DNA from 3 places in the Chitinimonas violaceus genome. Region 3 is predicted to be linked to each of the others. Evidence: predicted binding sites of a transcription regulator. Region 3 holds the regulator's gene; each other region holds the start of a gene.
What was found. The regulator NrdR, encoded in region 3, represses ribonucleotide reductase genes. The targets are predictions, from matches to a motif close to AAANACNATATATNGTNTTT.
Positions count from the first base shown of each region.

Region 1 (10,177 bases), on a different contig from region 3:
ACCATGCCTTTCAGATCAAGCCCGCGATGCTCGCAACATCGCGGGCTTTCTCATTTCTACATCTACCGCATCAAACTGCGTACTACCACTTCGGCCATGCTGTACGCCAAGCCCGCAACCGCCCCGGTGCTTTGGGGGTATTGTTGGTTGGCTCAAGCAACTTCGCTACAGCCTTAGCTATTTCAACCGCGTGGGCAGATTCGACCACTTCGGCTTCAACAACGACAACCTCACTACACAGCTCGGCTTCTTCCGCGAGCGTGGCGATGCTGCTTGCCACCACGCTCGGCCCGCCAGCAACTGTGTTACTGGCAGGCTTCACACTCTGGGTTGTCGATACTGCAAAACTTGGCCGACTCGGCGGCTTCCTCCCCTGCGCTGTAGTTGCCAGTAGTCACTTCAATTGGGGCGGAAGCCATATGGCCGCCACCAATCGGCACGGCATTCAGTTCACCCCCACGGCCGGTCGACTTCTCGGCGCTCGATGCCGACAAGGTACGCAGGTAGTAAGTGGTCTTCAGGCCACGCACCCAGGCCAGCTTGTACAGGTCGTCCATCTTCTTGCCCGATGCACCGGCCATATAGATGTTCAGACTCTGGGCTTGGTCGATCCACTTCTGGCGGCGCGAAGCACATTCCACCAACCAGTTGGGCTCCACTTCAAACGCCGTGGCGTACATGGCCTTGAGGTCCTGCGGCACACGGTCGATGCGGGAGAGCGAACCGTCGAAGTACTTGATGTCGCCAATCATCACGTCGTCCCACAGGCCGCGTTCCTTCAGGTCGTGCACTAGGTATTCGTTGATCACCGTGAATTCACCCGACAGGTTCGATTTCACGAAGATGTTCTGGTAGTTCGGCTCGATGGAGGCAGACACACCAACGATATTGGCAATGGTTGCCGTAGGCGCAATCGCCAAACAGTTGGAGTTACGCATACCGTAGGTGGCGATGCGTTGGCGCAGCTGGCTCCAGTCAAGCAGAGCACTACGGTCCATCTCCAAGTAACCGCCGCGGGCTTCCATCAGCAAGTCGATACTGTCCTGCGGCAGGATGCCCTTGGACCACAAGCTGCCATCGTAGCTTGGGTATTTGCCGCGCTCTTCAGCCAACTCAGTACTGGCGTAATAAGCGTGGTAGGCCACCAGTTCCATCGACTTATCGGCAAAGGCCACGGCAGCGTCGGACGCATACGGCGTACGCAGCATATGCAGACAATCCTGGAAACCCATGATGCCCATGCCAACCGGACGGTGCCGGAGGTTGGAATTACGCGCCTTCTTCACCGGGTAGAAGTTGATGTCGACAACGTTGTCGAGCATGCGCATCGCGGTGCCAATTGTACGGCGGAGCTTATCGCTATCGAGGTTGTACTGGCCGTCATCGCCACGCACCATATGGTTGACCAAGTTGACCGAACCGAGATTACACACCGCGATTTCGGTATCGTTGGTGTTGAGGGTGATTTCGGTACACAGGTTGGAGCTGTGCACCACGCCAACATGCTGCTGCGGACTGCGGATATTGCAAGGGTCCTTGAAAGTAAGCCAGGGGTGGCCTGTCTCGAACAGCATAGTCAACATCTTGCGCCACAACTGCAAGGCTGGAATCTTCTTGTACACACGCATTTCACCACGCGCTGCCTTGGCTTCGTAACGCGTGTAGGCCTCGGCAAATGCCTTGCCGTACAACTCGTGCAAGTCTGGTACTTCGCTTGGGCTGAACAGCGACCAGTCGCCACCTTCCATAACGCGCTGCATGAAGAGGTCGGGAATCCAGTTGGCGGTGTTCATGTCGTGGGTACGACGGCGGTCGTCACCGGTGTTCTTACGCAGTTCGAGGAACTCCTCGATATCGGCATGCCAAGTCTCAAGGTACGCACACACCGCGCCCTTGCGCTTGCCACCCTGGTTCACGGCTACAGCCGTGTCGTTGACCACCTTCAGGAACGGCACAATGCCCTGCGACTTACCGTTGGTGCCCTTGATATGACTGCCTAACGAACGTACCGATGTCCAGTCATTACCCAAACCGCCAGCGTATTTCGACAGCAGGGCGTTTTCCTTCAGGCCTTCGTAAATACCGTCGAGGTCGTCAGCAATCGTGGTCAGGTAGCAGCTGGAAAGCTGGCTACGCTGCGTACCGGAATTGAACAAAGTGGGCGTCGAGGACATGAAATCAAAAGTCGACAGCACATTGTAGAACTCGATAGCGCGTGCTTCACGATCGGTTTCACGCAGGGCCAGGCCCATTGCGACACGCATGAAGAAAGCCTGCGGCAACTCGATACGCTGGCCATGTACATGCAGGAAATAGCGGTCAAACAGGGTCTGCAGGCCGAGATAATCGAACTGGTAGTCGCGCTCGTACTTGATGGCGGCACCCAGACGGGCCAGATCGAACTGGGCCAGCTCTTCGTCCAACAATTCCGCCTCGATACCGCGTTTGATGAACTTGGGAAAATACTCGGCGTAACGCGTAGCCATTTCCTCGTGCATCACTTCTTCGCCCAGCACTTCACGACGCAGGCTGTGCATCAGCAGACGGGCTGTCACCTTGGAATAGGAAGGTTCCTTCTCGATCAACTGGCGGGCAGAGAGAATGGCGGACTTGCGCACTTCCTCGGCCGGCACGCCGTCGTACAGGTTCTTCAGGGTCTCGGCGACGATATGCTCGGGGTCGGTCACCTTTTCAAAACCCGAACAAGCCGATTGCACCAATGCGTGCAGCTTGGCGATATCGAGCGGCTTGGCCACACCTGCATCGTTGACATTGATTGCACTGGTGGGCGCATGCTCAGCCTCGCCCTTGGCTAGACGTTCCTGATGACGCCGTTCACGGTACAACACGTAGGCGCGCGCCACATCGTGTTCACCCGAACGCATCAGGGCCAGTTCCACCTGGTCTTGCACGTCCTCGATATGAATAGCCCCACCTTCGGGCTTACGCCGCATCAGGGCGTTCACCACGAGATCGGTGATCCGTTGCACAGTCTCGCGCACCGAGGCCGACTGCGCCGCAGCTCCACCATGTACAGCCAGAAAAGCCTTGGTGATGGCGACCGAGATTTTCATGGGCTCGAACGGGACAACGGCACCGTTCCGGCGAATAGTCTTGTACTCGGCACCAGACTGGGCAGCAGTCGAGCCCACGCTGTTGTTACCCTGCGGGTAAGCAACACGCGTGGTGCTTGCGGTATCGGACGTGGTGTACATGTAAGGAGGGCTCCTATGACTGTTGATTGATAGGCCTTGGCAATGCAGCTTTTGCCAAAGCCGCTTATTCTGGGTTGCCTGTTCAGACCGGATGGCGGGGGAGAAAATGTGCGCCAACATCCCGTCACACACCTAAATTTCACGTCACAGCAAGCGCAGGACGGGGTGTGGATAATTCCGGGGATAAAATGTGCACAAAACCCCGAAAAAACACTATATGTAGTATTCGGTTACACTGAATGGTACTAAATATAGTAGTTCATGAATAGGCATTCCGCTCAAAAAATGCGTCTGTGCGGCCCTATTTATGAGGGAAAGATACCAAATTCAACGGCTTAAATAGTCTGGCTGTGCAGCTACTTAGAGCCCCACTGTTTTTGTTGCCCAACGCTGGGCACTAGCCGATGATGACCACCATGGCATACCAACACACGGAGTCATCATGTCCCCCCCCCTACGTGGTTTAGCGCTTGTGCTGGCCTTGAACTTACCCGCTGCGGCAGCCACCAAAATCGAAGTTGGCAACACGTTACAAGCCCTGCAGGCCGCCATCGGCACACCAAGTTGCGAAACCGACGCAGATTGCCATGTGGTGGAGGTTGGCGCGAAGGCGTGCGGCGGGCCGGAAGGCTATCTGCCTTGGTCCAGTCGCACTGGCGATGCCGAAACCATCCAGTCGCTGGCGGAACAGCACAAGACGGTGCGTCAGGCTGCAATCACCACAAGTGGGGAGATATCGACCTGCGAAATCCTTCCAAAACCCGCAGTACGCTGCCAAGCCAAGCGATGTGAACTGCAATCGCGGCCAATACCCACAGGGAAGGACATATATTAAGAACACGTTTACGATCTGTAGCAAGCAGCTGTCAGCAGGGTGAAGCGCAGCGCAGATACTGGAATGCACTTGAGTTACATGAAGATTTTGAGCAACACATAAGCCCTGATCACAGTAGCGCAGTAAGATCGAAAGAGGCCCTAAATAATCTGTGTAACGGGCTGCTACAGATCAACCAATCTCGTCACCCTCCCTTACTTTATATTGAGTGAGCAAAACAAAAGAAGTTGCGAACAAATATTTACAGTTCGCGATACTAGACAAAACAAGACCCTGAGGCATTACGTCCCAGGGTCTTGTTTTTACATCATCAGGACAAGCCTTACGGCCATGCCCTGCGTTACAACAGACTCAGCATTTACCGATACGGGCATTGGAACCTGCTCGCACTCCAGCAGGCTCCAAAGCACCCTCTTACTTAGATACCAGTATCAGCAGGGGTGTTACGTGCACCAAGGTTCGTTGCTGGCAACGGATCATTGGTCTGCACCAACAGAACGGTATTGCCTTCCTCGTACCCATCTGCGCTGTAACGTACGGCGCCCAGATAACGCTTGCCAGTTGGCAGGTTCTTCCAGCTCATACCCACCGAGGCAGTACCACCAGCGTAAGCCTTGCCGGGCAACAGTACCTTGAAGTCGCCACCAGTGTCGCCTGCATTAACTGCCCAAGCCGACATGGTGTAGTTAGCGCTGCCACCGCGTGGTGAGTAGCCCAGGATACAAGCCTTGTAAGTACCGGCTGGCAGGTTCAGGACTTGCACGCTTTCATCCGAACCACCATTCAAGCTGGTACCCAACACGGTGCCTTCGCTGTTCATCACGATCAGGTCGATATCATCGGACGAACCATGCTCGGTATCGGCATCGTACAGGTCAAAGCGGGTAACCAGGTTGTTGGCAGGCACGACGAACTCATGCACCTTCAACCCACCCGTTGGATCGTTACCTGCCTTACATGCAGCCATACCATCATGGTTAGCCTTCAACACATTACCGCTGATGCGTGTCGCTTCTTTCAGGCCGCCCTGGAGGGCATTCAGCTTGCCGCTAAAGCCGGTACCAACACTGAACACCTTGCTGCCGCTCGTTGCCTCGCTGGCCAACTGAACCGGTGCGGTGATCATCGCGCCGCTACGTGCAGTCAGCGGGCTACGCACGTTGTGCGTACCATCGCTCCACACAAGCGAACCGAACTGCCACACATCCTTCTGTGCGGTGGTGCGGTCCAGCTTCACAGTGAAGCTCTGGCTTTCGCCTGGGTTCAATGTCATCGTCTCAGGCGATACCGTTACCTTGTAACCAGACAAGGTGGCGGTAGCCGTGTAGGTCGATGGTGCATCGGACACATTGGTCACGGTACGACGGAAAGTCAGCGAACCGAGCACATTGGAAGCCGTCATCGAAGCCAGATTCAGGTTGTATGGCTGAGTCGAACCGAAAGCGCTGCAAACTGCAGGCGACAGGCCGACATTCGCGCCACACATATAGCGGATGTAGTCGCTGGAACCTGCGTCGTACACCAGACCTGGGTTGGCAGCGGCATTCGGGCTGACATGCCCAGCACCCTGAGCCCAAGGCAGGCGACCATTTGCCTGGCCGGCCCTACCATCATCCAACGTGTTGTAGCCCGTAGTCATCAAAGCGGACTTGATGGCTGCAGGCGACCAGGTTGGGTGCTTCTGGCGAAGCAATGCTGCCATACCGGCCACGTGTGGGCTGGACATGGAGGTACCTTGCAGGAAGTCCCACGCTGCAGACGGAACCATGGAGCCGTTGTTGATGGCATCGTGCTCGGCTTGGGTCTGGCTAGGTACATAACCGGCCAGGATATCGACACCAGGCGCAGTCAGATCAGGCTTGAGAGTGTTCATCTCACCCTTGTTCGGACCACGCGAGGAGAACTCTGCCATCACCGGTGCAGGAATCACACCCGCCTTGAGTTCACCCTTGCTGATTGCCGTGGTAGCACCAGCCTGCGCAGCATAGGCCTTGACGCTGGCACCCATGACGTTGTTCACGTGCAGCGACGGAACCGTGTGCATGTCTGCATTCAAGGACTGGCTGGATGTCAGGTTGACCAGGATCATACCGACGCCACCGGCAGCCTTGATCGCAGCACTCTTGTCCGTACGGGCAACGGTACCACGGTCACAAACAACTACCTTGCCAGCCACCTTCGCTGGGTCCAGTACGCCGGTGTTCCAGCATTCACGCACTGCCACTGCATCTGCACCGCTCATGCCCACGTCCGATGCCAGCACCATGGCACTTGCATCCACCGGGGTCTGGCTCAACGACGCACCAGTCACCGTGGTGCCATTGCCGAGGTTGGCAGAACCTTCATAGAAGCGATCATGCGTGGAAGCCGCTACGGTGGTTAGCCATGGGCTGATGTGTGCCACTTGGTTAGCCGGGCCGCTGTTGCCGGCCGAGGCCGCAACAAACACACCGGCATTAGCCGCACCAAAGAAAGCCTGTTCAACCGGGTCCATCATGCTGGTCTGGCTGCCGCTGATGGAGTAGTTCAACACGTTCACGCCATCGGCCACGGCGGTTTCAATCGCCTTTACGCTGTCGGCGGTGAAGCAGGAGTTCTTGGCGGCACCAGCGATGAGCGGGTCATTATAGCTCCAGCACACCTTATACATGGCAACGCGTGCACGTGGGGCGATACCGGAGGAACTGCCCAGCGCTACACCACCCATCGAAACCGGCACCTTGCTGTTACCTGCTGCGGTGCTGGAAGTATGGGTACCATGGCCGCCATTGTCGCGTGGCGATACATAGTCGCTCCAATGCGGTGTGTACATGCCTTGCGCCACCAACGCATCGAACTGATCGCGGAAGATCTGTGCGCCAATCAGCTTGTTGTTACAGGCTGGGAAGCTCGAGCTGGTCAAGCAGGTGCCCTTCCAGCTGGCGGGTGGTGCCTCGTAGGCCAGTGTTGCGGCGTTATCGAAAGTCGGTACGCCCTGTGCGTCCACGCGGTCGGCAAAGGCTGGGTTTTCAGGCCAGATACCGCTGTCGATCACACCAATAATCACGTTCTCGCCCGAGTGCTCCGGACCACCCAACTGGCTCCACAGACCAACGCCTGGCTTATCAAGGCCAAGGAAGCTCGGGGTGTAGTTGGTCAGGAGTTCACGTGGTGCATCCTGCGTAATCGCCACAACGCCGGCGTTTCTCTTCAGGGCGCGGACTTCCTTGTCGGTCAGCAATGCAGAAAAGCCATTGAAGACCAGCTTGTAGTCATACACCTTCTGCGCAGTACCGATCGAGGCCAGTACATTGGTCTGCTTGGCATCGAGGTAGTTGATATAGGCCTGGACATCGGCTGCTTCAACATTGAGGCGAGTGCCCTTGCTTGGCGCTGTGGCATTCAGGCCACTGATGCCGCCAACATAGGACGCAACCGGTTTATCAGCCAGTTGAACGATATAAGGACGACGAACATCATCTGCCGCTGCAGTCGCGGCAAGGCTAGAAGCAATCGCGAGCAAAGCCCATTTTGCGGGACCATGTGTCATGGATGTAATTCCGAGTCAGAGTTAGGAACAGCGATCAGACGGATTGCTTGCGACGATAGGCAAAGCCAAGACCGGCAAGGCCAAGCGCAATCAGCAGTGCGCTGGAAGGCTCGGGAACAGTCGTCACATTCAGGTTGTCGAGGCCGAACTGGGCCTGGTTGTTACCCAATGCCACGCAGCTGCCCGATGAGTCGGTCAAGCAGGCCGAGAAGGAGATATTGCGCAGGATCATGTTCGGTGCATCGAACGCAAAGCCCACAAATTCCCAATCGCCACTTGTGTTCTGGCCTGGCAATTCGAAGCTGGTGTTATGCACCTGGCCCAGATAGTCCGTTGCCGAAATGACCAGCTTCGCTACCGATGAAGGAATACGCGCAGTAAGCGGCGCAATGAAGCTGGCTTCGAACTTGCCCAGGGTGAACCCCATGCCAACACTGCTGTCAATGCGCAAGCCGCCGTCATTCAGGCCGAGGTAGAACTGGCCATCGTTGCCCACCGGGCAATCGATCAATGAACAGGTAGCTGTGGCACTGGTACCGATGGCACCCAGCAGACCACCTGCAGCCGGATCACCAGTCACCGTAAATTTGTAATTGTCTTCTTTGAAGGAATCACCTGCGGTAAAGATTTCCGGCTTCAGGGATTCAAAATTAATTGCGGCAGCAGAGGCTGCTGGAATGGCAACGCTAGCGGCAATCGCTATTAGCGTCTTCTTAAACACGTTTTTCATAACGCTCCTTGTTATTCTGAGCACAACTCAGCGATAGATGCATATAGCGGGCACAATAGTTCTGCCAGAGACAGTGCTTGGCACCCGTCCAACATAAGAACAACTTCACTCCCTTGAAAAACTTCAGACTGCGCGGAAAGCCTACCGTAGCTTGCCTATTTCCCCGCAAGTGCAATCCACTCCGGCAGCAATAATTAATCAATAACGCAACAAATGTGAAACGCTTGATTCATGGGGCTTTGATACAAAATCCTGTAAATGCAAGACCTTGCATAAATAAAATTTAATTAGATTATTCGTCTTATCTTATTTTAAAAAAACTGGCTGCTAATCTTCAAAAATTACGAATACACTGCCACTTCCTTAATTCGAATTGGCTATGGTTTGCTTTATTCGTAATTTTAATTAATTAGGAAGTGCCGATTCTTATGCAATTAGCTCGTAGTAAAGGTTTTACGCTGTTGGAGTTGTTGGTTGTCGTCGCCATCATTGGCCTATTGGCCGCCTATGTCGGACCCCGCTATTTCTCCCAGATCGGCAAGTCGGAACAAACCATTGCCCGGGCCCAGGTCGAAGCTTTTGCCAAGGCGCTTGATGCGTACCGTGTGGACGTGGGCAATTACCCGACTTCCGAGCAGGGGCTCAACGCGCTGGTCACCCGCCCGACTGACGTGAACAAATGGAATGGGCCCTACATGCCCAAGACCTTGCCGGCCGACCCCTGGGGCCGCGCTTATCTGTACCGGTCATTGGTACCCAATGAGTACGACCTGATTTCCTACGGTAAGGATGGCGTTCCTGGCGGCACCGCTGACGACGCCGATATCGCCACCCGTTGAGTTGTTGCAGCCATGCAGTTCCAAGTACAAGCCCTATCGGCGCAGAACCTTGTAGAAACCCTGTTGCTCGAAGCCAGCGACGAGGCCGAGGTGCGCCGCCAGGCAGAAGCGAACCAATTGACAGTGCTGTCGATCACAACCGCCAGCCCAGCCAAGACCTTTGGCCAGCGCAACCGGTTTTCCCTCGTACTGTTCAGCCAGGAATTGCTGGCCTTGTTGGAGGCGGGACTAAGTCTGGTCGAGTGCATCGAAGCGTTGCAGGAAAAGGAAAGCAACCCATTGGCAGCCTCTGTGCTGGCTGGCTTGTACAAGGCACTGCGCGAAGGGGAGCGTTTTTCTGCAGCGTTGGCATTGCAGCCGACGATCTTTCCGCAGCTTTATGTCGGTATCGTTCAGGCCGCCGAAGGTACGAGCGAGCTGCCGCAGGCGTTGTCGCGCTATCTCGATTACCAGATCCGGCTCGATGATATCCGCAGCCGGCTGATCAGCGCCGCCATCTACCCCAGCATCCTGATTACGGTTGGCGGTGGCGTGGCTTTGTTCCTGCTGGGTTTTGTCGTGCCACGCTTCGCTGCGGTCTACCAGGGTACCGGCCGACCCATGCCCATGCTGTCGCAGCTGCTGCTCGACTGGGGCCAGTTTGTCGCCCACAACAGTGCAGCCGTCGGATTGGGCTTGTTGACCGTGCTGTCGCTCGCCGGCTGGCAATTACGCCAGGTTGCGCGCAGCGGAGTCTGGCGCAGTTGGCTGGCGCGTCTGCCCGGCATTGGCGAACGGATGCGTATTTTGGAACTCTCCCGGCTCTACCTCACCCTCGGTATGCTGCTGGAGGGCGGTATACCTATCACCACCGCGCTGGGCATGGTCAGCAGTGTGGCTGCACCTGCCACCCGAGTTCATGTGGCAGCAGCTACCGCAGCAATACGCGAAGGCGAAATGCTGTCCGACGCATTTGATAAGCACGCCCTCAGCACCCCGATCTCGCTGCGCATGCTGCGTGTGGGCGAGCGTTCCGGGCAGATGGGCGCG
Region 1 is NZ_JBQXDJ010000046.1:19,014-29,190, reverse strand. Features, by position in the region: gene ACUHMQ_RS14755 (hypothetical protein) at 83-322, opposite strand; gene ACUHMQ_RS14750 (ribonucleoside-diphosphate reductase subunit alpha) at 306-3,215, opposite strand; gene ACUHMQ_RS14745 (hypothetical protein) at 3,658-4,050, shown strand; gene ACUHMQ_RS14740 (S8 family peptidase) at 4,469-7,579, opposite strand; gene ACUHMQ_RS14735 (NF038120 family PEP-CTERM protein) at 7,614-8,309, opposite strand; gene gspG (type II secretion system major pseudopilin GspG) at 8,738-9,148, shown strand; gene ACUHMQ_RS14725 (type II secretion system F family protein) at 9,161-10,177, shown strand, end outside.
Region 1: ACUHMQ_RS14750 (ribonucleoside-diphosphate reductase subunit alpha) is a predicted target of NrdR. The motif match lies at 3,424-3,443, and genes of this name have one in related genera.

Region 2 (10,177 bases), on a different contig from region 3:
ATCGCATGAAGAAGCCGATCCGACACCCCCAGCGTACGACCCGCTGTTTGAACTGAAGCCGACGGCTTCCATGCGCGCCACGTGCAAGTATTTCTACGTGGTGATCGGGCTGCTGCTAGCCCAGGTGGGCATGGGCATCATCTCGGCGCATTACTCGGTGGAGGGGCAAAGCTTCTTTGGCTTACCGCTGGCCGAAGTACTGCCATTCGTGGTCAGCCGTACCATCCATACCCAACTTGGCGTGTTGTGGGTCGCGACAGCCTGGCTGGCAACCGGCCTGTATATCTCGCCAGCCCTATCCGGGCATGAACCGCCCCTGCAAAAGCTGGGGGTGAACGTGCTGTTCTACGCCCTGCTGCTGATCGTGGTGGGTTCGCTGGCTTGCGGCTGGGTAGGCACGCAACAGAAGCTCGGTACCGACTTCGCGTTCTGGCTGGGTAACCAGGGTCTGGAATACACCAGCATGGGTCGCGTCTGGCAGTACCTGCTGTTTGTTGGTCTGTTGAGCTGGCTGCTGCTGATGGGCCGCGCCCTATGGCCCGCCATCCGCCGCCCTAGCGAAAGCCGTGGTTTGATCGCGATGGTGTTTCTCTCGGCAGCCTGTATCGGCGGTTTCTATGCTAGCTCGCTGATGTGGGGGCAAAAGAGCCATTACGCCATGATCGAATACTAGCGCTGGTGGTTGGTACACCTGTGGGTCGAGGGCTTCTTTGAAGTGTTCGCCACCGCCATCATCGCCCTGATCTTTACCCGGCTGGGCTTGATCCACGCCAAAACGGCCAACTCAGCCATCGTGCTGGAAACCATCGTCTTCCTGTTCGGCGGCATCCTAGGCACCCTGCACCATCTGTACTTCACCGGTACACCCACCTCGGTGATTACCGTGGGGGCCATGTTCTCGGCGCTCGAAGTGGTACCGCTGGCGCTGGTCGGCCTGGAGGGTTATCGCAACCTGCAACGCGCCAATGCAGCGCCTTGGGTAGCCAGCTATCGCTGGCCCATTCTGTGCTTTGTGGCGGTTGGCTTCTGGAATACCGTGGGTGCCGGGCTGTTGGGCTTTGCCATTAACCCACCCATCGCGCTGTACTACCTGCAGGGCTTGAACATGACTGCCGCCCACGGCCACGCCGCGCTGTTTGGCGTATACGGCATGCTGGGGATAGGCTTGTTGCTGTTCTGTCTACGCGGCCTGTCGCCACGGGAGCACTGGCAAGACAAGTTGCTTAAGCCCGCGTTCTGGGCCATGAATATCGGCCTGGGCATGATGGTGTTCTTGTCGTTGCTGCCAGCAGGTATCTATCAAGCCTGGGCCAGCGTCAGCCAAGGTCTGTGGTATGCCCGTTCACCGGAGATCATCCACTCGGCTGTCATGACCGCCCTGGTCTGGTTGCGCGTACCTGGTGACACGGTGTTCTCGGTCGGTGTAGTGCTGCTGGCGCTGTTTGCCTGGCGCCTGCTACGCCGCCCCACCGCAGTGCAAGCCGCAACTGCCAGCGGCAAACTGGCCATGGCCCGGCGTTAATACCCAGTGAGGCGGCAGGGTGCGCTGACTGCGCCCGGCCGCCTTGGGATTGATCCCCACGGGTATAGACTTCGGTAACGCCACCCAAAGAGGCCTACGTTCGAGGCAATTGCATGAGACTCACCAGCTTTAGTGATTACACCCTGCGCGTACTGATGTACCTGGCCGTACATCCGGATGAACTTGTCACCATCCAGCAAATTGCCGAGGCCTACGACATCTCCGCTAACAACCTGATGAAGGTGGTGAACCACCTGGTCAAACAGGGCGATGTGGCTGCCTTGCGTGGCAAGGGCGGCGGTATCCGGCTGGCTCGCCCGGCCCAGCAGATTCGTATCGGCCAGGTGCTACGCAGCGCCGAAGGCGACGGTGCCATCGTGGAATGCTTTTCGCCCAACAACCAATGCCGCATCAGCGCCGATTGCAAATTGGCCGGTGTGCTGCGGCACGCGTTTGAAACCCTCTATGCCACCCTGGATCAAACCACCCTGGCAGATCTGGTCGTCAGCCCGGCACCATTGCTGGCTCAGCTGCATTTTTACCCGGCCGCCAGCGCGCGCTAAGTGCGCAACGCCGGGTATTCCTTAGGACCTATCGCTATGTCGAACACCGCTCCCCACTCCTCCAGCCCAGCCACTGACGATGCATTTTCGGTGCATGGCCTGCAGTTTGATAAAGCCTTGATTGCCCGCATGGCGAGCAATGGCCCGCGCTATACCTCGTATCCAACTGCCGACCGCTTTCATGCCGGCTTCGATGAGACGAGCTACCGCGATCAGGTCGCACGCGCTTTCCCGGCCGGGCAGCAGACACCGCTCTCGCTGTATGTGCATATCCCTTTCTGCAACACCATCTGCTACTACTGCGGCTGCAACAAGATCATCACCAAGAACCGTGGCCATGCCGAGGTCTATCTGGACTATCTGGATAAGGAAATCGCCCTGCAAGCACCGCTGTTTGCCGGCAAGGCACGGGTAGAGCAGCTGCATTTTGGCGGCGGTACGCCAACCTTTCTGTCCGATGCGCAGCTAAGCCGGCTGTTAGAACCTGTCTAAAGTCTTTTGAGCAGTACCGAGAGGAAAGCCAAATGGACGAACTGTAAGCTCGTGTTGAGTTCTCGCTCGCAGTTCTTCCACAACCGTCGGCACTTCTCCAGCCACGCAAAGCTACGCTCCACCACCCAACGTTGTGGCATCACCGCGAACGTGTGCAGCTCGCTACGCTTGGCAATCTGTACCGTCGCGCCAATCAACTCATTGACCGCCTCTGCAAACGGCTTCCCCACATAGCCGCTATCCGCCAAAACGCTGTGTACCTGCTGCAGATTGCCACGCCACTGCATCATTGCCTGCAGTATCCCCTTACGGTCCGTTACTTCAGCCGTGGTAACCGCTATTGCATGCGGTAGACCCTGAGTATCCACCGCAATGTGACGCTTGATACCCGACACTTTCTTGCCGGCGTCGTAACCCTTGTGCCTAGCGTTATCGGTGTTCTTCACGCTCTGCGCGTCGACGATCAAGAACGTCGTATTGGCGCTCCGCCCCAGTTTGATACGGGCCGCGCCAACCTGATTTTTTAAGCGCCTGTTGTAGCAGGCTGGCTCCATCTTCTTGCACCTCGCGCCAGATGGAGAAGTACGCATACACGGTACGCCATTTGGGGAACTCGGCAGGCAGCATGCGCCACTGGCAGCCGGTTTTGAGGAGGTAGAGGACGGCGCAAAACACCTCGTACAAGTCGATTCGGCGAGGGCTGGTCTTTTTGCGGGCGCTTTCGAGCAGTGGGCGGATGTGTTCGAACTGTTCGCGACTGATATCGCTGGGGTAAGGGGTTCTCATCCGGCAAGGATCAAGCATCTCGTTGGATTAGGAAAGACTTTAGACAGGTTCTTAGGCACCCTGCGCAAGCACTTTGAATTTGCCCCTAAAGATGAGGGCGAATACTCGATCGAGATCGACCCGCGTAAGGTTGAGCCCGCCACCATCGCGCTGCTGGGTGAGCTTGGTTTTAACCGCATGAGCCTGGGCGTGCAGGATTTCGACCCGGCGGTGCAACAGGCGGTCAATCGCATCCAGAGCGAGGAAGAGACACTGCGAGTCATCAATGCGGCTCGGGACAACCAGTTCAAATCGGTGTCCATCGACCTGATCTACGGTCTGCCCCTGCAAACACTACCGGGTTTTGGCGCAACGCTGGACAAGGTCATCGCCTCGCGGCCGGATCGGCTATCAATCTACAACTACGCCCACCTGCCACACCTGTTTAAAACCCAGCGGCAGATCAACGAAGCTGACCTGCCCAGCCAGGACACCAAGCTGGAGCTACTCAGCCTGGCCATCGCCAAATTAGCCGATGCCGGCTATGTGTATATCGGCATGGATCACTTTGCCCTGCCCGATGACGAGCTGGCGCGCGCCCAGCGTAGCGGCACCCTGCACCGCAACTTCCAGGGCTATTCAACCCACGACGATATCGACCTGCTGGCGCTGGGGGTTTCCGGCATCGGCAAGATAGGTCCCAGCTACAACCAGAATGTCCGCGGCACTGATGACTACTATGCGCAACTGGACGCCGGGCGGCTGCCCTTGTTCCGCGGCATCAGTCTGGGCCGCGACGACGAGTTGCGCCGTCATCTTATTCAACAGCTGATGTGTGAATTCCGCATCGAGCTGGCCGACTTTGCCGCGCAATGGCAAATCCATTTCAGGGATTACTTCCAGGCCGAAATGTCCAAGCTACAAGCGCTGATCGATGACGGGCTGATCAACATGGACGCAAATCAGTTGCAGGTCTTGCCCCGAGGCCGTTTGCTGGTACGCAATGTTGCGATGGTGTTTGATCGCTACCTGCAGACCGGTCAGCCGCTGGTGCGCTATTCAAAAACCATCTGAGCAAGTAAAGCAACACCACGGCCGGGTGGCACGACCAGGAGTCCGTACATGGCCCAAACCCACGCAAAATCTGGCGATCTGGTCTGGATATCCGCCCCGCTCGCCAACACGCCGGCCTCCAATGAAGTACTGGTGCGTGATGCGCATATCGAGATTTTCCGCCTGAGCCTGCCTGCCGGCGCGCAGATGCAATCGCACAAGGCGGCAGGTGCTATGAGCGTGCAATGCCTGAGCGGCGAAGTGCGCTTCAGCTGCCACGACCAGACCCATCAGCTCACCGCCGGTGCACTGGTTTATCTGCAAGATGCCGAGCCCCATGCATTGGTATGCGTGCAGGATGCGGTACTGCTGATCACCCTGTTTCTACATCGGTGCTGAACTCCTTTCCCACGCTTTTTTCGCAAACTTGACCTCGGTCAAACCTTTACAAACCACCGCCCACCACCCGCCCTAAAACACTATATCTAGTGCTAGTCTTCACCAATAAATACTAGATGGAGTGTTTTATGCATCCGCAGCAAGTATTGAAGCGTGACGGCACACTGGCCGCCTTCGACCCAAGCAAAATCCAGCAAGCCCTGGCTGCCGCTGGCCGCGCCACCGGCGAATTCGACCCCATTGTCGCCGGCCTGCTGACCGAGCGTATGCTGGCCAGCCTGGCCGACCAACCCTGCCCTGGCATCGAGACCATCCAGAACCGGGCCGAGGAAATCCTGGTCGCCGCCGGTTGCTGGCGCACCGCCCGCGCCTACATTGTCTACCGCGAGCAGCACGCCCGCCTGCGCGATCTCAAACACACCCTGGTGGATGTGGAAAGCGCGATGGAGGAGTACCTGGACCAACGCGACTGGCGGGTCAACGCCAATGCCAATCAGGGTTACAGCCTGGGCGGGTTGATCCTGAACGTGGCGGGCAAGGTCACCGCCAATTACTGGCTCAGCCATGTACTCAGCCCCGAAGCCGGCCGGGCCCACCGCGAGGGCGATATCCATATCCACGATCTGGACATGCTCAGCGGCTACTGCGCTGGCTGGTCGCTACGCCAACTGCTCACCGAGGGCTTTAACGGCGTACCCGGCAAGGTGGAAGCGACACCGCCCAAGCACATGTCGGCCGCCATCGGCCAGATCGTCAACTTCCTTGGTACCCTGCAGAACGAATGGGCCGGCGCCCAGGCGTTCAGCTCTTTCGATACCTATATGGCGCCCTTTATCCGCCACGATGGCATGAGCTATCGCGAGGTGAAACAGGCCATGCAGGAGCTGATCTACAACCTGAACGTGCCCAGCCGCTGGGGTACCCAGACGCCGTTCACCAACCTGACCTTCGACTGGACTTGCCCCGCCGACCTGGCCGAGCAGATTCCCTATATCGGTGGTGAGGAGATGCCGTTCAGCTACGGCGAGTTGCAGGTCGAGATGGACCTGATCAACCGGGCCTATATCGAGGTGATGATGGCCGGCGACGCCAAGGGCCGCGCTTTCACCTTCCCGATCCCCACCTACAACATCACGCCGGACTTTGACTGGAATCACCCGAACACCGAGCTGCTGTTCGAAATGACCGCAAAGTATGGATTACCGTACTTCCAGAACTTCCTCAATTCCGACCTGGAGCCGCAGATGGTGCGGTCGATGTGCTGCCGGCTGCAGCTGGATTTACGAGAATTGCTGAAGCGCGGCAATGGCCTGTTCGGCTCGGCCGAGCAAACCGGCTCGGTCGGGGTAGTCACCGTCAACTGTGCCCGGCTGGGCTATCTGCATCGGGATGACGAGGCCGGCCTGCTGGCGGCGCTGGACCGGTTGCTGGACCTGGGCCGCGACGTGCTGGAAGTGAAGCGCAAGGTGGTGCAGCGCTATATCGACCAGGGTCTATACCCTTACACCAAGCGCTATCTGGGCACCCTGCGCAATCATTTCAGCACCCTGGGCGTGAACGGCATCAACGAAATGGTGCGCAACCTCAGCCGGGACACCTACGACATCACCGCGCCGGAAGGCCATGCCATGGCAGTGCGGCTGCTAGACCATGTGCGGGCACGGATGACCGAGTTCCAGGAAAGTACCGGCCACCTGTACAACCTGGAAGCCACACCAGCCGAGGGCACCACCTACCGCTTTGCCCGCGAAGACAACAAGCGCTGGCCTGACATCCTGCAGGCTGGCAGCGCCGAGCAACCGTACTACACCAACTCCAGCCAGCTACCGGTCGGCTACACCGACGACCCGTTCGAGGCGCTGACCCTGCAGGCAGAACTGCAGGGCAAGTACACCGGCGGCACCGTGCTGCATCTGTATATGAACGAAGCCATCAGCAGCAGCGAGGCCTGCAAGCAGCTGGTACGCCGCGCGCTGAGCAATTTCCGCCTGCCCTATATCACCGTCACACCCACCTTCTCGATCTGCCCCAAGCACGGCTACCTGAGCGGGCACCACCCCTACTGCCCCAAGTGTGATGCCGAGCTGCTGGCCCGTGAACCGGCTTGCTGCAATTAACCCACCACCTACTCCAACCAGGAAACCACACCATGATCGCAGCCGTCGTCACCCCCGTCCCCACCACCGCTCGCCAGCTTGATAACGCTCAGCGCACCCGCTGCGAAGTCTGGACCCGCGTCATGGGCTACCACCGCCCGGTCTCCTCCTTCAACACCGGCAAGCAAGGAGAATTCAATGAGCGCCGCTTCTTCACCGAACAGCATCATGTCTGAAATATCGCCGCTGGCTGACTGGCACATTCCGCTGCGCCTGCTGGCAGCAGAGCCGGCGCAGCTTGGTCCCGATGAGCCTGCGTTGGCAGGGTTAGTCCCGTTCTCCAGCGTGGATTGGCCCGGCCATCTGGCCGCCGTGCTGTTCATCGGCGGCTGTCCATGGCGCTGCCACTACTGCCATAACCCGCATCTGCAGGAGCGAGCCTGCCGCTATTCATGGGCCGCCATGTGCAACTGGCTGCAGAGCCGCCGTGGGCTGTTGGATGGGGTGGTGTTCTCGGGCGGCGAGCCTTTGAGTGAAGCCGCCCTGCCCGAGATGATCAAGACAGTGAAAACCATGGGCTTCAAAGTGGCGCTGCACAGTGCCGGCATCTACCCCAATCGCCTGGCCGCTGTTTTGGCTTATCTCGACTGGGTGGGGCTTGACATCAAAACCGACCCGGAAGGATACGACGCGTTGACTGGCCGCCCGCGTAGTCGCGGGCCCACCGGTATTTGTCTGGAAATGCTACTGGCAGCCGGTAGCAAGTTTGAGTGCCGTACTACCTGGAGCCCAGCTTGGCTCAGCGAAGCACGTCTGCTCAAGCTCGCCAAAGGTCTGGCCGAAAGCGGCGTGCGCCACTATGCGGTACAGCGCTACCGCAGCAGCCCCGATGTACCGCCGGATGCGGTGCTGAGCATCCGGGCCCAAAGCCAATTGGCCGAGTGGTTTGAGCAATTTGAATACCGATAGAGGAGCACTCACCAGCACCTACCGAACCTGCCGATGTATCTAGCCCACTCGGTGAATATCCAGCGCCATTGTCAGCGCCTAGCATCGACCCATCTTTCTCGCACCTGAGGCACACGTCCATGGCCCATAAACTAGATGTGGATTCCTTACTGCTACGCCTGCCACTGTTCCGTAACCTGGACGCCGATCAACTAGCGCTGATGGCCCGCGCCAGTCAGCAGGTGCGGGTGGCCAAGCATCAGTTCGTGTTTCACCGGGGTGATCCGGCCAACGGGCTATATGTGGTGGCGGTTGGCGGCATCAAGCTGGCCATACCCTCCCCCAGCGGGCAGGAGAAAGTGATCGAGTTCTTCAGCCCCGGCCAAGCCTTTGGCGAGGCGGTCATGTTTCTCGACAAGCCGTATATGGTGCAGGCGCAGGCCCTGGAAGACACCTTGCTGATCTGGATCGACAAGCAGGACATCTACGCCGCCATTGACCACGATACGTCCTTTGCCCGCCGCATGCTGGCCGGCTTGTCCCTGCGCCTGCATGCCCTGGTGCAAGACATCGAAACCATCAATCTGCAGAACGCCTCACAGCGGGTGATCAGTTTTCTGCTCAAGCAGCCACGAGAAAACGGCCAGGTGCATTTCCCGTTCTATAAGAATGTGATCGCCTCCAAGCTGGGCCTGACGCCGGAAACCCTGTCGCGGCTGCTGCACCAGCTCAGCGTTAAGGGTTTGATCCAGGTAGATAAGCGTGACGTACAGATTCCAGACCCTGACGCCCTGGAAGCCCTGCTGTATGGCGGCCAGTCAATCAACAATCAAGTTATTGATTTTTAAATACTTTATCCTGAACTAGCCAGGCTTGATGCCGCTCAAGGAAAGCCTACTCGTAAGCGCCTAGGCTGTCAAACAGCGCCCAATAGTTACCAGGTAACAGCGTCCAATTCTTTCCAATTACTCACTGATGTTACGCAGCCGCTCGCATCTCCAGCAGCTCGTCATAGGCCAGTTTGATGGCTTTGATGTAAAGCCTGGAGCGCAAGGCGAAGTGGTTGAGTTTGTGCGTCATCTTCAAGCACTCCAACTTGAAGACGGCGTACATCGACATGAACACGTGGTTTTGCTGGGTCCGTACCCGACGTGTCGGTGACTTCGCCAAACCCGCATTGGACTTCAGCGATTTATGGAACTCCTCTACCTTCCACCGTTTCTGATGGAGTTGGGCGACCTGCTCGCCGTCGCACGTCAGATCACTGCACACCAGATTCAACTCACCGCTGCTGCCGTCTTTGTTTGTAAAGACGCGCCGGACAATCAAGACTTCTTCATCGAAACCCTTGAGCCAGCCACGCACCGTCTGCTTATCCGATAACACCAATGAATCCACCCGCACGAAGCGGCCCTGCTGTCGGTCAGCGGCGCTGAGCGCCACCAGCCGGTTGTCTTTCAATGCCGCGACAAAGTGCTTGCGTCTGGCACGAATCAAATCAAAGTTCTCCTTCGCCGAAAACCAGCTATCCATCAACACATAGCGGAACTTGAGCTGGTTGTTGACGCAGAGGTCGGGATAGACATGTCAGGGCATCAAAGTGAGGCGAACGGGGGCTCATCTTGGCTTGGGCCAGGCAGTTCGGCAGTGTCTGGTGCGGCGTCCTGCCCCCATTCCTGCCAGTCGTCGCCCCAGAATTCCACCGGGTGCTGGGTGCGGTCGGTGCCGTTGCCGCAATTGAGTGAATCGGCCGGGCAGTACTTATCGCAACCCCAGCAGATGCGCTCGGGGTGCTTGGGGTGGCTGGGAAATTTCTTGGCCATGGTGTGCGCTCCGTTTTCAGCCCGGCTTGCCGTCAAAGCGCGGCTGCCAGTAGATGGGTAGGACGCGCGCGGCCCAAATCAGCATAAGCAACAGCCAACCGGCCGATGCCAGATGCAGGTAAGCCGCCGGCCCACCGAACAAAGCCAAACCTACCCGCAGCAGGGCAATCCCATGCAGGCCCAGGTAAATAGCCCAGTAACCGTTATCCGCCACCAGATCACGGCCACCGTGGCCGAGGGTGACGCGAGTGACAAATCCAACCAGCATGGTGCAACAAAAGCCCAAGCCCAAAGCGTGAGCTGGCGCTGCACCCACCGACACGCCAGCACTTTGCAAACCTTGCAATAGCAGGGCCGGCGCCAACCAGGCAAAGCTAAGGTGCAGCATGGCCAATAGCCGGTTTTGCAAGCTGGCTACCAGCCCCCATCGCCAGCTGGTAAAGCCCAGGCTAGCCGCCAATGCCAAGGCAGCGCTGCTGGCAATGAAATTCTGGCCCAGTGCATCGGCCACAATCA
Region 2 is NZ_JBQXDJ010000004.1:113,916-124,092, reverse strand. Features, by position in the region: gene ACUHMQ_RS02775 (hypothetical protein) at 1-673, shown strand, start outside; gene ACUHMQ_RS02770 (cbb3-type cytochrome c oxidase subunit I) at 683-1,522, shown strand; gene ACUHMQ_RS02765 (RrF2 family transcriptional regulator) at 1,636-2,085, shown strand; gene ACUHMQ_RS02760 (radical SAM protein) at 2,122-2,577, shown strand; one part of gene ACUHMQ_RS02755 (IS5 family transposase) at 2,574-3,102, opposite strand; one part of gene ACUHMQ_RS02755 (IS5 family transposase) at 3,101-3,363, opposite strand; gene hemN (oxygen-independent coproporphyrinogen III oxidase) at 3,316-4,416, shown strand; gene ACUHMQ_RS02745 (cupin domain-containing protein) at 4,465-4,794, shown strand; gene ACUHMQ_RS02740 (ribonucleoside triphosphate reductase) at 4,923-6,911, shown strand; gene nrdD (anaerobic ribonucleoside-triphosphate reductase) at 6,944-7,126, shown strand; gene ACUHMQ_RS02730 (anaerobic ribonucleoside-triphosphate reductase activating protein) at 7,089-7,859, shown strand; gene ACUHMQ_RS02725 (Crp/Fnr family transcriptional regulator) at 7,979-8,686, shown strand; gene ACUHMQ_RS02720 (transposase) at 8,817-9,377, opposite strand; gene ACUHMQ_RS02715 (DUF3079 domain-containing protein) at 9,434-9,661, opposite strand; gene ACUHMQ_RS02710 (NnrS family protein) at 9,678-10,177, opposite strand, start outside.
Region 2: ACUHMQ_RS02740 (ribonucleoside triphosphate reductase) is a predicted target of NrdR. The motif match lies at 4,870-4,889, and genes of this name have one in related genera.

Region 3 (10,177 bases):
TGACCAGTCTCGCGGGGTACTCCATGGCTGAGGCGATTGGCGCGTTTATCTTTTCCGCAGCGCTGATCACCCTGACCGGTGTAACCGGTTGGTTCGAACGCGCGATGAAGTATGTGCCGCTTTCCTTGGCAGCCGCCATGTTGGCGGGGGTGCTGCTCAAATTCGGTATGGCGGCGTTCGGCGCGATGCAAAGCCAATTCTGGATAGTGATGCCCATGTTTCTGGCGTACTTGCTGTTCAAGCGTTTGCTGCCACGTTATGCCGTCATGGTGGTATTGGTGGTGGGGTGTGCGCTGGCTGGCATACTGGGTTTGATCCAATTCGAAGGGCTGAACTTTGCGATTGCGTCGCTTGTCTGGACAACGCCTGAATTTAATTGGCGTGCGCTGGTCGGAGTAGGTTTGCCGCTCTTTGTGGTGACCATGGCATCGCAGAATATTCCGGGAGTGGCGGTATTGCGTTCCTGCGGCTACCAGCCACCAGTTTCGGCTTTGATCAGCTGGACAGGGTTTACCAATCTATTGCTGGCGCCATTCGGTTGCTTTGCCTTGAACCTGGCGGCTATCACTGCCGCCATCTGTGCCGGACCGGAATCTCATCCTGACCCGACTCAGCGTTTCAGGGCATCGATCGCGGCGGGTGGCTTTTACCTGCTGTTGGGTCTATTGGGTGGGTCAGTCGGGGCGTTGTTTGCAGCCTTTCCCAAAGAGCTGGTGCTGGCTATTGCTGGTATTGCGTTGTTCGGCGCACTGAGCAGCGGATTGGCATTGGCCATGCGCGAAGATGACCAGCGCGAGGCGGCATTGATCACCTTTCTGGTGACAGCATCTGGCCTATCGCTGGGTGGAATAGGTTCGGCTTTTTGGGGATTGTTGGCGGGTGGCTTGGCGCTGGCGGTTTTCAATGGACGAGCCAAGCATAGATCTAAGTCTAAATCTTGAACGTTACGGTCTGTGAATATGAGGAGCGGGATGTGAGCGGTGTGGGTCCTTGGCGGTTGATACTTGCGCTAGCCTTGTTGTTGATTCTGCAAGGCTGCGCGGGGTTGGCCTATGTGGGGCAGGCGGCCAATGGCCAAGCCGAGGTATTGAATAAGGCTCGTCCGATCAGTGAGTGGCTGGCCGACCCGACCACACCGCCCAATGTACGCACCAAGTTGGCTTTTGCGCAGCGAGTGCGTGCGTTTGCTGTGAAAGAGCTGAATCTACCCGACAATGCGAGTTATACCCGGTATACCGATCTGGGCCGTCCTTATGCCCTGTGGAATGTTGTCAGCACTTTGCCCTTGTCGCTAAAGCCGGTGGAAAGCTGCTTTCCGATTGCGGGTTGCTTGGCTTATCGCGGTTATTACAAAGAGGCAGATGCGCAAGCCTATGCGCAGCAACGGAAGGCGCAGGGCGATGATGTCTACGAGTACGGTATTCCAGCCTATTCCACCTTGGGTTGGTTTGAAGACCCATTGCTCAATACGACGCTGCGACATGATGACGCCACGCTGGCGAGGTTGATATTCCACGAACTGGCGCACCAAGTGGTGTATGTACGTGACGACAGCGCATTCAATGAAGCCTTCGCCACGGCGGTGGAGCTGGAAGGGTATGAGCGTTGGCTGGCTGTGGAGGGGCAGCCCGATGCGATGGAGAAATATCGTCGGGCAGAGATTCGCCGCGAGGCATTCCGTCAGCTGATTCTGTCGGCGCGTACGGCGTTGGACACGATATATACCGGTATGCAGACAGATGAGGAAAAGTTGGCAGCCAAAGCGGCAGTGTTGAATAAGCTGGCGGCAGACTATGCCGCACTCAAGTCTGCACATGGCGGTTATATTGGCTACGATAGCTGGTTTGAGCCCACGCCAAATAATGCCCACCTGGCTTCGGTGGCGACGTATCACGACAAAGTACCGGCATTTAGGGCATTGTTCGCGCAGTCGGGAAGCTTTTCTGCGTTTTATGTGGCGGCTGCGACACTGGCGCAAAAAAAGAGGGCCGCTCGCGACGAAGCGCTGGCGGCCCTTGGAGTGTCTGTTTTTTCAGGGGAGAAACAACAGGGTTTTGATCGGGAATGATCAGGTGTTGCCGCTACAACCTATTTGTTAGGACAGGTTGTTTATGACAACGGGTTAATTTTGCTTGTCATCAGCATGGGGCACTATGGGTGCTTACCCCTATTTGCGTGTGGAATAGTTTCGATATATGCAAATGACATCATTTGGCGTGAAGTATCTTATGCGTCGAGAGGTAACCATTGCGATGAGAGTGCAGCAAAGCGAGATTTGGCGCGCTTGTACGGGTAGAATGCACTCAATTCAAGCAGCTGGAGTTACCCGATGAAATGTCCTTTCTGTGGCGCCCTTGACAGCCAAGTGGTGGATACCCGGGTTTCAGAGGAGGGCGAGAGCATCCGACGCCGCCGTAAATGCAGCAGCTGCGATAAGCGTTTCACCACATTTGAGGTGGCGGAAATCCGGCCGCCACAGGTGGTCAAGGCCAATGGCAGCAGGGCGGACTATGAGCAGGATAAAGTCCGCGTCAGTTTCCAGCGCGCTTTGCACAAACGCCCGGTGCCTACCACGCTGGTTGATGAAGCCATTGTTCGTATCGATCAAAAAGTATTGGCAGTGGGTGAGCGCGAGATCGATTCGCGCCGCATCGGTGAGATGGTGATGGCGGAGTTGGCCAAGCTGGATAAAGTGGCTTACATCCGTTTTGCGTCGGTATATAGAAGCTTTCAGGACGTCGACGATTTCCAGGACGCGATCCGCGAGGTGAGCAGGAAATGAAGGTGGATCGAGCTGATCTGACCCGAGCCGAGGAAGTTGGCCTGTTGCAGTCCGGGCAAGCCGAGGCCTTATGGTCATTTCTCTCCATGCAGCCGCAAACCACAGCACAGTTTCGGTTTGCCCATATTCTGTATTACCTGGGTGGGATGATCGCCATTGGGGCGATGAGCCTGTTCATGACCGTGGGGTATCAGACCTGGGGGCCTGTTTCACTGACGGTGTTTGCCGGGGCTTACGGTTTCCTGGCATGGTGGATCGGTGTCTGGTTTCTCAATGCCAAGCAATTGCCTATCCCGGCAGGCATACTTTTTACCCTTACCATTGTGTTAGTGCCCTTGGCGGTATATGGCATTGAGGCGGCGCTTGGCCATTGGGAAAGTGGTGGGGCGTTATATAGCGATTATCACCGCTATATCGATTGGCGCTGGTTGCTGCTGGAGCTCGCCACCCTGGCGGCAGCGGCGGTCATGCTATGGCGTTATCGGCTGCCGTTCATGACCATGCCGGTGGCGGTGACGCTCTGGTATATGAGCATGGATGTCGCTGCGTGGATTGCCTTCGGGGTGGAAAACGATGCAGCGGACTGGACCTATTACGATGGCCTGTGGAATTTGCGCAAGCTGGTTTCCCTAGGATTCGGCCTTGTCATGCTGATTATTGCGCTGCGTATCGATTTGACCACGCGGCATGATAAGCGTGACTTCGCTTTCTGGCTTTATCTCTTTGGACTGCTGGCCTTTTGGGGGGCGCTCAGTTGTATGGATTCAGGCAGCCAGTTGGGCAAGTTCCTTTATTGCCTGCTGAATCTGGGCTTGATCTTTATCAGTGCTGTATTGGCACGGCGGGCATTTGCAGTATTCGGCGGTCTTGGCGTGGCGGGGTATCTTGGCTATCTGTCCTGGAGTGTGTTCAGAGACAGTCTGTCGTTCGCATTTGCCCTGAGTCTGATCGGTTTGGCTGTTGTCTTTGCGGGCGTCTGGTGGAATAAGCATGGTGAAGCCTTGGGTAAAAAGTGGCGTCGGCAGTTATCGCCACAACTGGCTGAATTGATCGAGAGCCGTACGTGAACTTCAGCGCAGACGATTACCAATACATGGCCCTGGCCTTGCAGCTTGCAGAGGGGGGGCGGTTTATCTGCGCGCCCAATCCTGCGGTTGGCGCGGTGTTGGTGCGCGATGGCCGCATTATCGGCCAAGGTTTTACCCAACAGGCGGGTGGTCCTCATGCCGAGGTAATGGCCCTACGCGATGCGGCGAAGCATGATGAGACCGCTAAGGGTGCAACCGCTTATGTCAGCCTCGAGCCTTGTGCACACTATGGCCGTACGCCACCTTGTGCCAAAGGTTTGATCGAAGCGGGCGTCAAGCGGGTCGTGGCTGCCATGCAGGACCCGAACCCGTTGGTTGCGGGCAAGGGGATGGCGATGCTGCGTGAGGCGGGTATCGAAACAGAAGTCGGTCTGTTGGCGCTTGAAGCGCGCGAGTCGCTCAAAGGTTTCCTTAGAAGGATCGAACGCAACCGGCCCTGGCTGCGACTGAAGATCGCCGCCAGTCTGGATGGGAAGACGGCACTATCAAATGGCGAGAGCCAATGGATCACCGGGCCTGCGGCGCGTGCCGATGTACAGCGGTTGCGTGCACGATCGTGCGCCATGCTTACCGGCAGCGGTACCGTGCTCAAGGACGACCCTTTGCTGACTGTGCGGGAAATTGATGGCGAACCCTGGCAGGGCCGCCAGCCTATGCGTGTGGTGCTGGACAGTCGTGCTCAGCTGCCGCCCGATGCCAAGCTGTTGCATGCGCCGGGTAAGACCCTTGTGATTACCGCCAATGCCCCAGACAGCCATATTGCGGCATTGCAGGCGGCGGGGGCCGAGGTGCTGGCATTGCCTGATGCCGCTGGCCGGGTGGATTTGCCCGCCACGCTGACGACGCTGGCTGAACGTGGTGTCAATGAAGTTACGGTCGAGGCCGGTGCCCGCCTCAACGGTGCATGGCTGCAAAGTGGTCTTGTTGATGAAATCGTCTTTTACCAGGCACCCGTATTGTTGGGCGGCTCGGCCGCCGGCATGGCCGACTTTTCCCTTGAACGGCTGGCCGACAAATTGACACCCTTGGTAGTTGATATGCGCCATCTCGGGCCGGATATCCGCTACACCTTACGCTTTACGCCCTCGATCAAACCGTGAGTGCTCCAATGTCCGATCAAGCTGTGCAGTTCAAAGATCACTTTTCCCGGCAGTCTTCCGCCTATGCGCAATATCGCCCGAATTACCCAGCGGCATTGTTTGACTGGCTGGCCAGTGTGGCGCCCGCACGGGCGCTTGCCTGGGATGTGGCAACAGGTAGTGGCCAGGCTGCCGTGGCATTGGCGACGTATTTCGACCGGGTGATTGCGACAGAACCTTCACAAGGCCAGCTTGCAAATGCCGAGCAGCGGCCCAATATCGAGTACCGCAATGAAGCGGCTGAAGTATCGAGCCTGCCTGATGCCAGTGTGGACTTGATTACCGTTGCGCAGGCGCTGCATTGGTTCGATCTCCCGCGCTTCATGCAGGAAGCGGACCGTGTACTCAAGCCCGGCGGTGTTCTGGCGGTGTGGTGTTACGAAGTATTCAGCTGCGACCCTGCGGTAGATGCGCTGGTAGGTGAGTTCTACCACGACACTGTGGGCCCGTACTGGCCGCCGGAGCGGCGCTGGATTGAGCAAGGCTACGAAGGCTTGGTCTTCCCACACCCCAGGATCAGCCCTCCGGCGTTGGATATGGCCTTGGATTGGAATCTGGCTGCCTTGGTCGGATATCTGGGTACTTGGTCTGCCACCCAGCGCTATAAAGAAGACAAAGGCCACGACCCATTACCCGAGTTTGTTGATCGACTCGCTGCTGTTTGGGGGGATGCAGCCCAGCCCAAGCGCGTGAGTTGGCCTCTGAAGTTGCAAGCCTGCCGTAAACCGGTGGGTAACTGAATCCTATAACCGGCCTTGCCAAGCGCAAGCGAAAGGAAGCGCATGTTTACCGGCATCATTGAAGCCACCGGAAAAATCGCGACGGTGCAGCCCCTGGAAGGAGAAGGTCTTCGGGTAATGATTGTCAGCGAGCATCTTGATATGAGCGATGTGAAAATCGGTGACAGTATTGCTGTCAACGGCGCTTGTATGACGGTGGTGGCCAAGACGGCGCATAGTTTCAAGTACGATATTTCGGCAGAGTCGTTGCGATGCACTTTCGGCCTGGAAGATCCGGGCCGCGAAATGAACCTGGAAAAGGCGTTGCGTTTTGGCGATCGTCTCGACGGACACTTGGTATCCGGCCATATCGATGGCACGGGCGAGGTCATGAAATTCGTTGAAGTTGGCGAAAGCTGGCAGCTGGTGGTGCAGGCTCCCAAGAACTTGTCCCGTTATATCGCCATCAAGGGTTCCATCGTGATCAATGGTGTGTCGCTGACGACCAATAACCTTAAGGACATGCCGGATCGTTGCATCCTGTCGGTGAACTTGATCCCGCATACGGTCGAAGTCACCAACCTCAAGCATTTGAAGGTCGGCGAAAGAGTCAACCTGGAGGTTGATATGATCGCGCGTTACCTGGAGCGTATGCTGCCTGAGACCGAACCTTTCGAAGCACTTAAAAAACGCATGGGTAAGGTCTGACCTACCTCGTCCGGAAATAACCAATCAACTATGCATATTTCACCGATTCCCGATCTGATTGCCGAGCTGGCGGCCGGCCGAATGATAATACTGATGGACGATGAGGACCGTGAGAACGAAGGCGACCTCATTATGGCGGCGGAACATATTACGCCCGAAGCCATCAACTTCATGGCCAAATATGCCCGTGGGCTGATCTGTCTGACCCTGACTGAACAACGTTGTAAACAATTGAATCTACCGCTGATGGTCAGCCGCAGTGGTGCGGCGCATGGTACGAATTTCACCATGAGCATTGAAGCTGCGACTGGTGTGAGTACCGGTATTTCGGCGGCAGACCGTGCACGCACCGTATTGGCTGCCGTAGCACCGAATGCCAAGCCGGCAGACATTGTGCAACCCGGCCATATTTTCCCATTGATGGCGCGTGAGGGTGGTGTGCTCGCCCGTGCCGGGCATACCGAAGCAGGTTGCGACTTGACGCAGATGGCGGGTTGTTTACCGGCTTCCGTGATCTGCGAAGTGATGAATGACGATGGCACGATGGCACGCTTGCCGGAACTGTTGCCCTTTGCAGAGCAGCACAAACTCAAGATCGGCACGATAGCGGACTTGATCCAGTACCGAAGCCGTACCGAGTCGCTGGTCGAGCGGATGGGCGAGCGTGCCGTCACCACGCCGGCTGGTGAGTTCCAATTGGTTGCCTTCCGGGAGCAGGGGAGCGTGGCTACGCATCTGGCTCTGGTCAAGGGAAGCTTCAGCCCGCAGGATGAGATATTGGTCCGTGTGCACGAGCCGCTCAGCGTCATCGATTGGATGGATGCTGGCCAGACTCGCCACAGCTGGGGCATTTACCAGAGTCTAGCCGCTATCAATGAGGCGGGGCGTGGTGTGATTGTGTTGTTACACCGGAATGAAGGTGGCGAGGAATTGCTGGCAAAAGCTTTGCCGGAGTTGAATCTGAATACCCCGCAGAAATGGGATTTACGTACCTATGGCGTTGGTGCGCAGATGCTCAAATTACTGGGTGTAGGTAAGATGAGGCTGCTGTCACCCACGCGCAAGATGCCCAGCATGGCGGGCTTTGGTTTGGAAATCACCGGTTTTATCGAAGGCTAGTTGTACGGCATGCAAGGCCTGCCTGTGTTAAATGGCCTGTTCACGGTAGTTCGTGGGCAGGCTAGGTATGGCCCCCGTACGATACCAATACTTTCTGTACTTCTCGATTGTTTTGACCGATTGGGCGTAAGACACTAGAATTTCGCCCTTTTTTCAATGAATTAGCCGCCATTTGCCATTGCTCAGGTTGAATGCGGTCCGCAAGGTTTGCTATGCCACGCTTTGAAACTATTCCTGAAATCGAATCGAACTTTGATGGCGCTGGTTTGCGCATTGGTATTGTGACAGCGCGTTTCAATAGCGACGTCTGTGGCGGTTTGTTGTCTGCTTGCCATGATGAACTCAAGCGTTTGGGCGTAGCAGATGGTGATGTGCTGCTGACGAGTGTGCCTGGTGCCTTGGAAATCCCATTGGTGCTGCAGACGCTGGCCAAATCGGGCAGGTTTGATGCGCTGATTGCGTTGGGTGCCATTATCCGTGGTGAGACGTATCACTTCGAGTTGGTGTCCAATGAATCGGGCTCGGGTGTAACACAGGTAGGACTCGACTTTGGTATTCCCATCGCCAATGCCATTTTGACGACCGAGGATGACGACCAGGCGCTGGTCCGCATGCAGGAAAAAGGCAGCGATGCTGCCAAGGTTGCGGTTGAGATGGCACGCTTGCAGCAGAGGTTGCGTGCGCATTTAAAGCTATAGAAACCTGCTCATGATCTTACGGCGCAGCCGTGATCAGGGCTTATGTGCTGCTCGAAATCCTCATGTACAAAAGTACATTCCGGTTTCTGCGCTGCTCAGCACCCTGCTGACAACTGCTCGTGACAGATCTTGAACAGGTCTAAGCGTATTTATTTGATTGGCCTCGCGTCCATCTAATTATTTAGATTCACCCTGGCGCGGCTTTAGCCGCGCTTTCGCATTGACTGGAACCACCATGACCCAAGACGCCAAGGAAGTTAAGAAGGCCCCACAAAAATCGTCGCGCCGCCGTGCGCGCGAATTCGCTGTACAGGGCCTGTACCAATGGCAGCTGACGGGCGACAGCGTGGCCGTCATCGAACGTTTTTTGCGCGACAGCAGCACCAGCTTCCCCCGTGCCGATGAAAGCCTGTTTCGTGAGATTTTCTACGGCGCGATGCGTGATGTAGCTCAGCTGAAAACACGGCTGGTGCCGCATCTGGATCGTGACGAGGCAGATGTGAGTCCGGTGGAACGGGCCACATTACTGGTTGCAGCGTTTGAGCTCATCAGCAAACCAGAGACCCCCTACGCGGTTATCATCAACGAAGCGATTGAGATCGCCAAGACCTTTGGCGGCACCGACGGCCACCGTTTCGTCAATGGCGTGTTGGATAAGCTGGCGTTGGAAGTGCGTCCTGCCGAAGTGGAATCTGTACGCAATAAGCGCCGCTAGGTCGCGATACCGCCAGCCCAGATGATGGCGCTTGATGAATTCAGCCTGATCCGCCGCTACTTCACCCGTCCCACACCGGGCTGTGTACTGGGGATAGGGGACGATGCAGCCTTGGTCGCACCTGCAACCGGTATGCAGTTGGCGATATCGACGGATATGCTGGTCGAAGGTCGTCACTTCTTCCCAGGGACCGATCCTTATTCGCTGGGCTGGAAGAGCCTTGCGGTCAACCTTTCTGATATGGCAGCCATGGGCGCAGTCCCACGCTGGTTTACCTTGTGTGTTTCACTGCCGTCAGTAGATGCCGAATGGTTGAATGGTTTTTCGCAAGGTCTGTTTGCGTTGGCTGAGCAGCATGGTGTCGAACTCATTGGTGGAGATACCACAGCTGGCCCGCTGACCATCAGTATCCAGATCATGGGAGAGGTGGAGTCTGGCCGGGCGTTATATCGGGATGGCGCCCAGGCCGGGGACGACATCTGGCTTTCCGGCCCGACGGGCGCGGCGGCTTTGGCGGTACAACATCGCTATGGCAAGTTGAACCTCGTAAGTGAGGATATGGCTTATTGCGTAGCGCGGCTGGATCGGCCGGAACCCCGTGTTGCGCTGGGGCGTAAGTTGCTCGGCCTTGCCACTGCGGCGATTGATATATCGGATGGCCTGGTCGCAGACCTGGGCCATATCGCACAGCGTTCCGGTTTGGCTGCCCGGTTCCTGTATCCAGATTTACCTTTGCCTGCTTTGAGTAGTGAGACATTGGCATTGCCGGTATTCAAAAGTTGCTTGTTGGCTGGCGGGGATGATTATGAATTGTGTTTTACCGCGCCAGCTTCCGAGCGTGCAGCGTTGCAGTCGCTCGGGGAGGCGTTGGGTATGCCGTTGAAGCGGGTAGGGGAGATGGTTGTGGGCCAAGGGGTGAGTGTGCTCGACGAGGCTGGCTGTGTAATGTCGCTGGCGCAAACCGGCTTTAACCATTTCGCCTGATGTCCTGTTAATTAACCCTCTGCTTACGATGCCCGCGATACGCCAGCCTGACTTACGTCTTCTGTTTTCACACCCAGCGCATTTCCTCTCCCTGGGATTTGGTAGCGGCTTGGCCCCCAAGGCGCCAGGTACGTTTGGCTCGCTTGCCGCCATTCCGTTTTATCTGTTGCTTGCTCATTGGTTGAGCCCTGTTGAGATTGCGCTGTTGGCCATCCCTTTGTTTGT
Region 3 is NZ_JBQXDJ010000018.1:27,969-38,145, forward strand. Features, by position in the region: gene ACUHMQ_RS08510 (benzoate/H(+) symporter BenE family transporter) at 1-941, shown strand, start outside; gene ACUHMQ_RS08515 (aminopeptidase) at 974-2,068, shown strand; gene nrdR (transcriptional regulator NrdR) at 2,330-2,782, shown strand; gene ACUHMQ_RS08525 (DUF2157 domain-containing protein) at 2,779-3,849, shown strand; gene ribD (bifunctional diaminohydroxyphosphoribosylaminopyrimidine deaminase/5-amino-6-(5-phosphoribosylamino)uracil reductase RibD) at 3,846-4,970, shown strand; gene ACUHMQ_RS08535 (class I SAM-dependent methyltransferase) at 4,979-5,749, shown strand; gene ACUHMQ_RS08540 (riboflavin synthase) at 5,792-6,436, shown strand; gene ribBA (bifunctional 3,4-dihydroxy-2-butanone-4-phosphate synthase/GTP cyclohydrolase II) at 6,467-7,555, shown strand; gene ribH (6,7-dimethyl-8-ribityllumazine synthase) at 7,768-8,253, shown strand; gene nusB (transcription antitermination factor NusB) at 8,489-8,968, shown strand; gene thiL (thiamine-phosphate kinase) at 8,990-9,952, shown strand; gene ACUHMQ_RS08565 (phosphatidylglycerophosphatase A family protein) at 9,981-10,177, shown strand, end outside.